3 regions of the Pseudomonas sp. S32 genome follow, and region 2 is predicted to be linked to each of the others. Evidence: riboswitches for the same ligand, from Rfam matches in the RefSeq annotation. Region 2 holds a riboswitch; each other region holds the start of a gene.
What was found. A riboswitch is a leader RNA that binds a small molecule or an ion and turns the genes downstream of it on or off. The one in region 2 is predicted to bind cobalamin.
Positions count from the first base shown of each region.

Region 1 (3,268 bases), on a different contig from region 2:
CCGCGTTGTTCGTCAGCCGCACCCTCGCCCACCTGTGCGCCCCGGTGTTCGTCCTGCTCACCGGGCTGTCTGCCTGGCTGTACGGCGAGAAGCACCAAGGCCGTGCCGATGTCGCGGCCTTTTTGTTCAAGCGCGGGCTGTTTCTGGTGGTGCTGGAGTTCACGCTGGTCAACTTCGCCTGGACATTCCAGCTGCCGCCCACGGTCATCTACTTGCAGGTGATCTGGGCCATAGGCATCAGCATGATCGGCCTGTCGCTGCTGGTATGGCTGCCACGGGCCGCTTTGCTGGCGCTGGGCGCGCTCATCATTGCCGGGCACAACCTGCTGGACGGCGTGCACTTCGATGCAGGGTCCGCTCTGCATGTGCCTTGGGCGATCCTGCATGACCGTGGCTGGCTGGAGGTGTCGGAGCACCTGCGCCTGCGCACCTCCTACCCGGTGTTGCCGTGGGTGGGTGTGATCGCCTTTGGCTATGGCCTTGGGCCTTGGTTTGGCCGCGCCAGCCAACCTGCTCAGCGTCAGCAACGCCTGCTGCTGGCTGGCGCAGGCACGTTGCTGGGCTTTGTGTTGCTGCGCCTGCTCAACGGCTATGGCGAAGCGCCCTGGGCGGCCTACCCGAATGTTGTGCAAACCCTCATGAGCCTGTTCAACATCACCAAATACCCCCCGTCGCTGTTGTTCCTGGCCTTGACGCTGGGTACCGGCCTGTTGCTGCTGCGCGGCTTCGAGCGCGCCGGCCAGGCCCGCTGGGTCGCTGCGCTGGCCGTGCTGGGGGCGGCGCCGATGTTCTTCTACCTGCTGCACCTGTACGTGCTCAAGGTGCTGTACCTGGCAGCGGTCGCTGTGTTTGGCCTGAACCAGGGCGCGTACTTCGGCTTCGACAGCATCGGCGCCGTTTGGGTGGGGGCGGCATTGCTGGCCCTGGCGCTGTACCTGCCCACCCGCGGGTTCGCCCGCCTGAAGGCGCGCAGGCGGGACATTGCCTGGCTGAAGTATTTCTAAAAGCGTTTCACCCGGCGGCGTGATGGTCTACCATGCGTGCCGCCGGTTTCCATCACGGAATCAATAGGGAATCCCAGGCCCCGTTCCACAGGGCCAAACGGAACTGCCCCCGCAACTGTAAGTGCCGAGCCTGCTCCCTGCATGCCACTGGGTCACACACCCGGGAAGGTCGGAGCCAGGCCATGACGCACCAGTCAGGAGACCTGCCGGCACCTATATCACCAACCGGCGGGGTGTCCGGGATGGGCTTTGCGTTTTGCCTTTTGCTACCGGCAGGGGCTCGGCGATGCCTGCCCGCACGTTCCTTCCGTGAACTGCCCGATAGGAGATCGCCCCGCATGCTGCCCCGTATTGCCACCCTGCTCGCCGGCCTGGGCTTCGCCGGCCTGGCCCAGGCTGCCGCTACCCACTACCCGCTGACCCTCGACAACTGTGGCAAGCCGCAGACCTTCGACCACGCGCCGCAGCGGGCCGTGACCATCGGCCAGGCCGGCAGCGAGATGCTCTATGCACTGGGGCTGGGCGACAAGCTGGTGGGCACCTCGCTGTGGTTCAACGACGTGCTGCCTGAGTACCAGGCGCAGAACGCCAAGGTACCGCGCCTGGCCGACAACGACCCCAGCTTCGAAGCCGTGGTGGGCAAGCGCCCGCAACTGGTGGCTACCCAGTTCGAGTGGATGATCGGCGCCCAGGGTGTGGTGGGTACCCGGGAACAGTTCGACGAATTGCGCATACCGACCTATGTGATGCCGTCGGACTGCGAAGGCAAGGACAACCTGGTGGGGGCCGATGGCACGCGCCTGCAGGCCTTTCAGGTAGACAGCATCTACAAAACCGTCAGCCAACTGGCCGAAATCTTCGATGTGCAAGACCGCGGCACTGCCCTGAACGCCGAGTTGAAAGGCCGGCTGAACAGCGCCCTGGAGCAGCTGGCGGGCAAGGACCTGTCGCAGACCTCGGCGCTGTTCTGGTTCTCCAGCGCCGACCTGGACATCGACCCCTATGTGGCCGGGCGCCAGGGCGTGGCCGACTTCATGCTGCGCACCCTGGGGGTACGCAACGTGGTCGAATCCACTGAAGAATGGCCGACCGTAGGCTGGGAAACCCTGGCCAAGGCCAACCCGACCTGGTTGATCGTCGCACGCATGGACCGCCGCCGCTTCCCGGCCGACGATTACCAGAAAAAACTCGAATTCCTGCGTAACGACCCGGTCACCCGCAACATGGATGCGGTGAAAAACGGGCGCATCATCGTGCTGGATGCCGAGGCCATGCAAGCCGGCATCCGCCTGTTCCGTGGCCTGCAAACCCTGGCGACGGCGTTCGCCAGCGGTCACGCAGCCCAGTGACCAGCCGCCTGCCCTTCACCGCCGTGGCGGCCGTGGCCGCCCTGCTGACTGCCTTGCTGGCAGGCACCGCCATTGGTGAAAGCAACCTGTCACCCAGCCTGGTTGGCCAGGTGCTGGCCAACCACCTGTGGCAGGCGGGCTACGCAGTGGACCCGATTGATGCCGGCATTGTCTGGAACTACCGCCTGACCCGTACCCTGGTGGCTGCAGCCTGCGGCGCTGGCCTGGCGACCTGCGGGGTGATTCTCCAGGCCCTGTTGCGCAACCCGTTGGCCGAGCCCTACCTGCTGGGCCTGTCGGCAGGTGCCTCGACCGGCGCGGTGCTGGTCGGCTTGCTGGGCCTGGGCAGCATGGCGTTGAGCATGTCGGCAGGGGCATTCATAGGCGCTCTGGCGGCATTCGCCCTGGTGCTGGTACTGGCCCGGGCCGCCAGCCCGGCCGGCAACAACGCCCAGGTCATTTTGGCGGGCATTGCCGGCTCGCAGCTGTTCAACGCCCTCACCGCCTTCCTCATCACCAAGTCGGCCACCGCCGAGCAGGCGCGGGGCATTCTGTTCTGGTTGCTGGGTAACCTGAGCGGTGTGCGATGGCCGTCAGTGTGGCTGGCGGTACCGGTCGCAGTGCTGGGTTTGCTGGTATGCCTGTGGCACCGCCGGGCGCTGGATGCATTCACCTTCGGCGCCGATTCTGCGGCTTCACTGGGCATTCCGGTGCGGCGCACGCAGTTGCTGCTGATCAGCTGCGCGGCACTGGTAACGGCGGTGATGGTATCGATCGTGGGCGCCATCGGTTTCGTCGGCCTGGTCATCCCCCATGCCCTGCGTTTGCTGTTGGGCCCCGGTCACGGGCGCCTGCTGCCCGCCAGCGCACTGGGCGGCGCATTGTTCCTGGTAGCGGCCGACATTCTTTCGCGCA
Region 1 covers NZ_JACVVF010000022.1:31,667-34,934, reverse strand. Annotated here, with positions in the region: gene IAE38_RS13890 (DUF1624 domain-containing protein) at 1-1,004, shown strand, start outside; cobalamin riboswitch at 1,031-1,229, shown strand; gene IAE38_RS13885 (ABC transporter substrate-binding protein) at 1,343-2,353, shown strand; gene IAE38_RS13880 (FecCD family ABC transporter permease) at 2,350-3,268, shown strand, end outside.
Region 1: linked by a shared signal. The riboswitch ahead of IAE38_RS13885 (ABC transporter substrate-binding protein) and the one ahead of IAE38_RS04315 (CbtB domain-containing protein) in region 2 are both predicted to bind cobalamin.

Region 2 (3,268 bases):
CGGGGATAATCTGATAGTCGATGCCCAACGCCTGCAGATGGCGGATCTGCTCGCCGATGGCGCCATACAGGCTTGGATCACCGCTGTGGACCCGGGCCACGTCCTGGCCCAGGGCATGGGCTGCCCGCATGGCCCCGATGATCTGCTCCAGGTCCAGCGCAGCGCTGTTGATCACGGTTTCGGCCTGGTTGCCTTCCAGCACGGCGGCAGGCACCAGGGAACCGGCGTAGATGATCACGGGGCATTGGCGGATCAGCCGCTGGCCCTTGACTGTGATCAGTTCCGGGTCGCCGGGGCCGGCGCCGATGAAGTAAACCGTCATGAAAATCCTTGGATGTAAATAGATGAACAGGCTAGCCTGCGATGGCCAGTGTTGCCGGGCCCATGACCCGGCGGGGCAGCAGTAGCTCGGCGTGCCCTGCCGCCTGGCAGGCCAGCGCCAAGGCCGTGCTTTCTGCGACGCCCCAGCAACCGCTGTGGGTATACGCAGCGGCTGAGCGATGGCTGAGCAGCGGCTCGTAGGCCTGCAGTTGCACCGCAGGGTACAGCACCAGTGGCAGGCCGAGGCGCTCGGCCAGCTGAAGCAGGCCGGGTTCGCCAGCCTTGAGTGCGATGCTGGCGATGCCGCGGAGGTCACTCAAGGCGAGGCCCCGTTCGGCCAGGCCGGCGAGCAGAAGCGCCTGCAAAACGCCCACCGGGCACCCCCGCCGGCAGCCAAACCCCGCGTACACTGCCGGCATCAGGCCTGGCTGTGGCGGCGGTACAGCCACGCGGTGAGCAGGCCCAATGCCAGCCAGAACGCAGCGTTGGTCAGCCACGAGGCCAGTTTGAACTGAGCTTCCAGCGCCTCGGGCGCCAGGCTCTCGTGCACTTCGGGTTGCGGTGCACCAATCAGGTGGGGCACTGCCAGCACCACCACACCAAGCACCTTCAGCAGCCAGTGGCGGGCGAACACTACCAATGCCAGGCCCAGGGCTGTTGCGCTGGCGGCGCCAACCCACCAGGCCTGGCGCTGGCCCAGGTCCGCTGCAGCGGTGCCCGGCAGTTCTGGCGGCAGGCCTAACGTGGGTGCCAGGCAAAACACCGCAAAGCCGGCCAGGCCCCAAAGCGCACCGGTACCAACACGCTTGGGCTCCCGCAGGCTGTAGAGGGCAGCGAGGATAAGGGCGAAGCCCACTGCGACCACCAGGTTGCCACCGGTGGTGGACAATACTCGCTGCCAGCCATCTTCCGGCGACCAGGCCTCAGCACTGTGTTCGTGCGCCGCTGCGCCCTCGCCATGGGCGTGCTGTTCGGCGGGGGCGGCGGTTTCGTAGGTTTCGGCCTGCAAGATGAGCGGGCTGACCCAGAAGCTTTGCAGCAGGGTGAGCAACAGGGCCGCAAGCAACCCGCTGAAACCCGCGGTACGGGCGATACGCGTGATCATTGGCGGTTACTCAGTGGCAGGGGAAGGCGGCGCTGTGGCGCGTATCGTGGGCAGCGTTGTGTACGGCTTCGATATGCGAAAAGCCGGCAAAGTAGACCAGGCACAGCCCCAGCAGGCTGGCGCCTACCGCAACAGCAATGCGCTGGCTGAGTGTGACGGGGGTGGCGATACTTGGAGTGTTGGCGCTGGTGACGGGCATGACGCGTTCCTCTGCTTTTTGTGGGCAACGGGCAAGCGCGGCAGCCCCGGGCGGCGCCCAGGGGATGCGACAGCGCCCGCCCACCGCGGGGTGTTCATAGGCGCAAGGCCGGTCTCCGGGCTGGCGAGGAGGAGGTTGGCTCCTTGAAAACGTCACCTTCCCATGCCAAGGGTGATGGCACAGTGGTACAGACGCTTCGCTCGCTTACCGTTGCGGGGGCAGCACCGGCTTGGTCAAGGCCCTGTTGCAGGCCTGTGACGCACCGGTTTCCCGTTTCACCCCCAGGGGGGCACCTTGACGCAGGGCACTAGAAAAGCACGAGGTGGGCCAGCCGTCAATTGCCTGTCAAACCGGCAAGCCGTCACGGGCAAACGCTTGCAGTTGCTCCCCCTCCAGGCGGTAGCGCACCCACTCATCCTGCGGCTGCGCGCCCAGCGACTCATAAAACTTGATGGCTGGCTCGTTCCAGTCCAGCACGCTCCACTCCAGGCGGCCCCAGCCATGGGCCACGGCCTCCCGGGCGATGTACCTGAGCATCTGTTTGCCGGCACCGTCCCCGCGCTGATCCGGGGTGATGTAGAGGTCTTCGAGGTAAATGCCGCTGCGCCCCAGCCAGGTGGAATAGCTTTGGAAATACACGGCGAAGCCAATGGCCTGGCCGTCACGTTCGCCGATCAGGCACTGCACGGTGCTGTGCTCATCGAACAGGCTACGTTCAATATCCTGCAAGGTGGCCAGCACTTCGTGCCGGGCACGCTCGTACTCCGCCAGTTCGGTGATGAAGGTCAAAATCTGCTGCGCATCGGTGCGCACCGCCGGGCGAATAACCACGCTCATGATGAATACCCCTGTTTCAAAATTGGCAATACAGTGAGGTGTATCTCATTAATTAAAGGTAACTGTATCGGTCGCTCGGGTGGCGGACTCCGGTAGTGTGACGGCATACCGCACCTACTGGAATGCCTGGCCATGTTTGCCTCTGTCGACCTGCTCGCTGCTTTTATCCTGTTCGCCTTCGTTTCGTCCATTACCCCGGGGCCCAACAACACCATGTTGCTGGCCTCCGGGGTGAACTTCGGCGTACGCCGCACGATCCCGCATGCCATGGGCGTAAGCATCGGTTTCATGGCGATGGTGCTGGCGGTGGGGCTTGGCCTGGGCGAAGTGTTCAAGTCGTGGCCGCCCCTGTATACCGTGCTGCGCTACGCGGGTGCGGCCTACCTGCTCTACCTGGCCTGGAAGATTGCCAACGCCGGGCCTGTGGGCGCAGCGGCTAGCAAAGGGAGTAACCCATTAGGCTTCTGGGCAGCTGCTGCTTTCCAGTGGGTCAACCCCAAAGCCTGGGTGATGGCGGTGGGCGCGATCACCACGTACACACCCGCTCAAGGGTACGTCACCAACGTGGTAGTGATCGCGGCGCTGTTTGCGTTGGTGAACTTGCCCAGCGTCGGCATCTGGGTGATGTTTGGCAGCGCGTTGCGCAGCGTGTTGCAGAACCCGCGCTGGCTGATGCTGTTCAATGTCCTGATGGCCCTGCTGCTGGTGATTTCGCTGTACCCATTGCTGTTTGTAGAATCGGCGTTTCACTAGCACTACAGGTAGCGCGCCGCGATGCAGCTGATTCCATGGTCCCATCAATGCGA
Region 2 covers NZ_JACVVF010000005.1:51,815-55,082, reverse strand. Annotated here, with positions in the region: gene cobM (precorrin-4 C(11)-methyltransferase) at 1-322, opposite strand, end outside; gene IAE38_RS04325 (cobalamin biosynthesis protein) at 354-740, opposite strand; gene IAE38_RS04320 (CbtA family protein) at 740-1,426, opposite strand; gene IAE38_RS04315 (CbtB domain-containing protein) at 1,437-1,625, opposite strand; cobalamin riboswitch at 1,714-1,937, opposite strand; gene IAE38_RS04310 (GNAT family N-acetyltransferase) at 1,971-2,462, opposite strand; gene IAE38_RS04305 (LysE family translocator) at 2,595-3,215, shown strand; gene IAE38_RS04300 (alpha/beta fold hydrolase) at 3,237-3,268, shown strand, end outside.

Region 3 (3,268 bases), on a different contig from region 2:
CATAGCGCGCCCGCAGCAACGCGGCGTTGGCCGACACCTGCCATTGGTGCGCCAGCGCTAGTTCCAGGGTGGCTTCCAACCCGTCGGAGGTCTGCTGGCCTGCCTGCTGTTGTTCGTGGGTGAGCGGGTCATCCACCAGCAGCTTCTTCTTGACGATGTGGTAGGCCGCCAACGTCCATTCGCCCTGGCCGTTCCAGAACCGTTGCTTCAACCCCACCTCGGCCTGCCGGGCTTCGGTGAGGGCGTAGTGCATCTGCGAAGGGCGCAGGCTGATCAGGTTGTCGACGCCGTCCTGGCTGGTGGAATACTGGCCATATACCGCTACCTCCTCGCTGAGTGCATACACCAGCCCCGCGCGCCAGTTGCCGCCCTGCAAGCTGCGGTCGCTACGGCTGCCATCCACCAGGTTGTTCCGGTCAATGTGGTTCTGATCCCGCCTCAGGCCAGTCACCAGTGCCAGCTTGTCGGTCAGTTGCAGGCGGTTCTCGGCAAACAGGGCAACGGTGTGTGTGGTCGAAAGGGTCTGTGGCCGCAACGGCGATGCACTCTGGAACGGCCCTGGGCGGGGCTGCCACGGGTCGATGTAATCACCGCCGATATCGTCATAGGGCGCGTTGCTGTCCACATTGAACCGGACCTTGTTGTACTCGGCGCCGATCACCGTCTTGCTCGGCAGGCCAAACAAGGCGTGATCGAAATCGAAGGTCTGGCGGTCGCCGAACTGTTCCTGGTTGTGGCGGATCTGCAGGAAGCTGCCACGCAGCAACTGGCCTTGCTCGGGGGCCCAGCGGTAGTCCTCGGCGTTGCGCCACTGGCGACGGCTGTTGATGTAGTACAGCTGGTTGCTGGCGCCGACATGATCGTTCAGCGACCACTCGCTGGTCAGCCGCGTCCATTGGTCCACGTAGTGCTGCTGGTCATTCTGCACGTTGTAGTTCTTGCTGCGCAGGCTGCTGCGGTAGTGGCCGTCGATCAGCGGCGTGCCGTAGTAATTGGCTGGCCTGGCGTCACCGCGGTCGTGGGCGAGGGTGAAGCTGAGGTCTTCACTGGCGTCGAAGCGCAGCGCCATGCTCAGGGCCTGGCTACGGGAGGGGGTGCGGTCGACCCAACCGTTGCCTGCTTGCTGGTTCAGGTTCAGCCGGTAGCTCAGGCGTTCGCTCAGGCTGCCACCGCTGTCCAGGCCCACTTGTTGGCGATCCCAGGAGCCATACCCCACACGCAGGTGGTTGCGCACCTCGCCGGCAAGGGGTTTCTTGGGAATCACGTTGACCACCGCGCCGGTCGCCCCTTCGCCGTGCAGCACGGATGCCGGGCCGCGGATCACCTCGATGCGCTCGACCATCCACGGGTCCACCGGGAAGGTCTGGGTGCCCGCCCCGGTGTACAGGCGTGCGCCGTCGAACAAGGTCATGACCGAGCCGTGGCCGGTGAAACCACGGGCAGACAGCCCCGTGCCGCCATCGCCTGGTGAGCCGATGAAGGTGATGCCGGGCGAGCGCGTGACGGCCTCCTGCACGGTGGCATTGTTGCGCTGTTGGATCTCGGCGGTGCCAAGGGTGCTGGTACTGGCCGGGGTTTCCAGCGGGCTGAGGCCAAGGCGCGACCCTGCCTGGCTGGGCGTTGCCAGGTTGGCGGCCGCGCTGTCATAGGCACCTGTGACCGCCGTGGAGGGCAGGGCCAGGGCCGCTGCCGGGAGCGTGTCGGCCTGGGCCGGCACGGCGACGGCCAGGCAGGCCGCCAAGGGGTGTAGCTTGAAAGTACGGGACATGTCGTTCCACTGCTGCAGGAAAGAAGGAATCCCGGTGGAATACACGCAAAGGCGCACCTGGCACGCAGACGCGCGCAGGCACTGGCCTGCGCCCGCCCACCGCGGGTTGCCATAAGGAGCTTCAGGCCGGTCTCCGGGCTTGCGAGGGGCAAGAACCTTTCACCTTCCCATGCAGGTGCACAGTGGTGTGTCGAAAGGTTCGCTCGCTTACCGTTGCGGGGGCAGCGCCGGACTTGTCGTGGATACACGACGCACCGGCTTCCCGTTTCACCCTGCGCACGGCGGCGCAGGACACCTGAAACTGGCGCGCATCTGACCATTGAACAGCGCGGGCGTCAAATGCGCGGGTTGTGGGCCTTCAGAGGGCCTTTGAACGGCGTTCGCGTTTCAGGTGTTTTTATTTCGAACTTTTCTGAACAGGCAGCGCTCGAAGCGCTCGTGCACAACCCGTCAATACGTCATGGAGACTATTCGCATGTCTGCTCGTAACCTGCTGCGCCACACCTGCCTGCTCGCCTTGGTCGCTGCCCCGCTGGCTGCCACCGCAGCGCCAAGCACGGACCCGCTGTTCACCCTGGGCCTGCTGGGCTCCTACGACAAGTTCAAGTTCGAAGGCGGCAGCGAAACCGACAAGGATCACATGGGCCAGGGCGGTGTATTTGCCACCTTCGGCAACAAGATGACTGCCGAATCCGGCTTCATCTACCAGATCGGCGCAGAGGCCAAGTACGGCAAGAAGAACGACAACAAGCTCAAGGAAGCTCAGGCTGATCTGGACCTTGGCTGGCGTGCGGCGCTGGACGCGCGCAACTTCGTCGACGTGACCGTCGGCGGCGGCTACAGCTGGTCGCGCTACGAACCTGAGATCAACGACCTGGACACCAAGCTCACCCTCAAGTCGCCGTTCGCCAAGGCCGCGCTGGGCTACAACCACCAGTTCGACGCCTCGACCCTGCGCGTGGAAGTGGGCGCCCGTCACACCCTGGACGGCCGCGCACGGCTGAAAGTGGATGACTTCGGCAGCGACACGGTTGACCTGAAGGACCGCACCAACCCCTATGCTGAAGTCACGATGCTGATGAACCAGCAGGGCGCCATGCCGGTGCAGGCCGGTGTGTACTACACCCGCACCGAGTACAAGCTGGACGATAACTCGCCGGTTGCCGACAACACCAAGCTCAAGCGTGACGAGTTCGGTGTAAAAGTGGGCCTGGCCTTCTAACCCAGGTGCCCGGCCCCGCTGAACGTTGCGGGGCCGGCGCGGCTGGCGGTGCTACCGGCCGCGTCTGCGTGACACCCGCGCCTCGATGTTCTTGCGCCCGATCAGCAGGGGCGGGGTTTCCACCACTGGCTCATCGGCCAGCCACTTGTACATCACCAGGCAGTCCACCAGCCCCAGGTGGGCATGGCGATAAGCCTTGGGCAAGCGGCCTACCGTTTCGAAACCCAGCTTGTGCCACAGGGCAACGGCCACCTCGTTGCTGGCGACCACCGAGTTGA
Region 3 covers NZ_JACVVF010000022.1:35,587-38,854, forward strand. Annotated here, with positions in the region: gene IAE38_RS13895 (TonB-dependent receptor) at 1-1,768, opposite strand, end outside; cobalamin riboswitch at 1,876-2,082, opposite strand; gene IAE38_RS13900 (outer membrane beta-barrel protein) at 2,244-2,990, shown strand; gene IAE38_RS13905 (GNAT family N-acetyltransferase) at 3,042-3,268, opposite strand, start outside.
Region 3: linked by a shared signal. The riboswitch ahead of IAE38_RS13895 (TonB-dependent receptor) and the one ahead of IAE38_RS04315 (CbtB domain-containing protein) in region 2 are both predicted to bind cobalamin.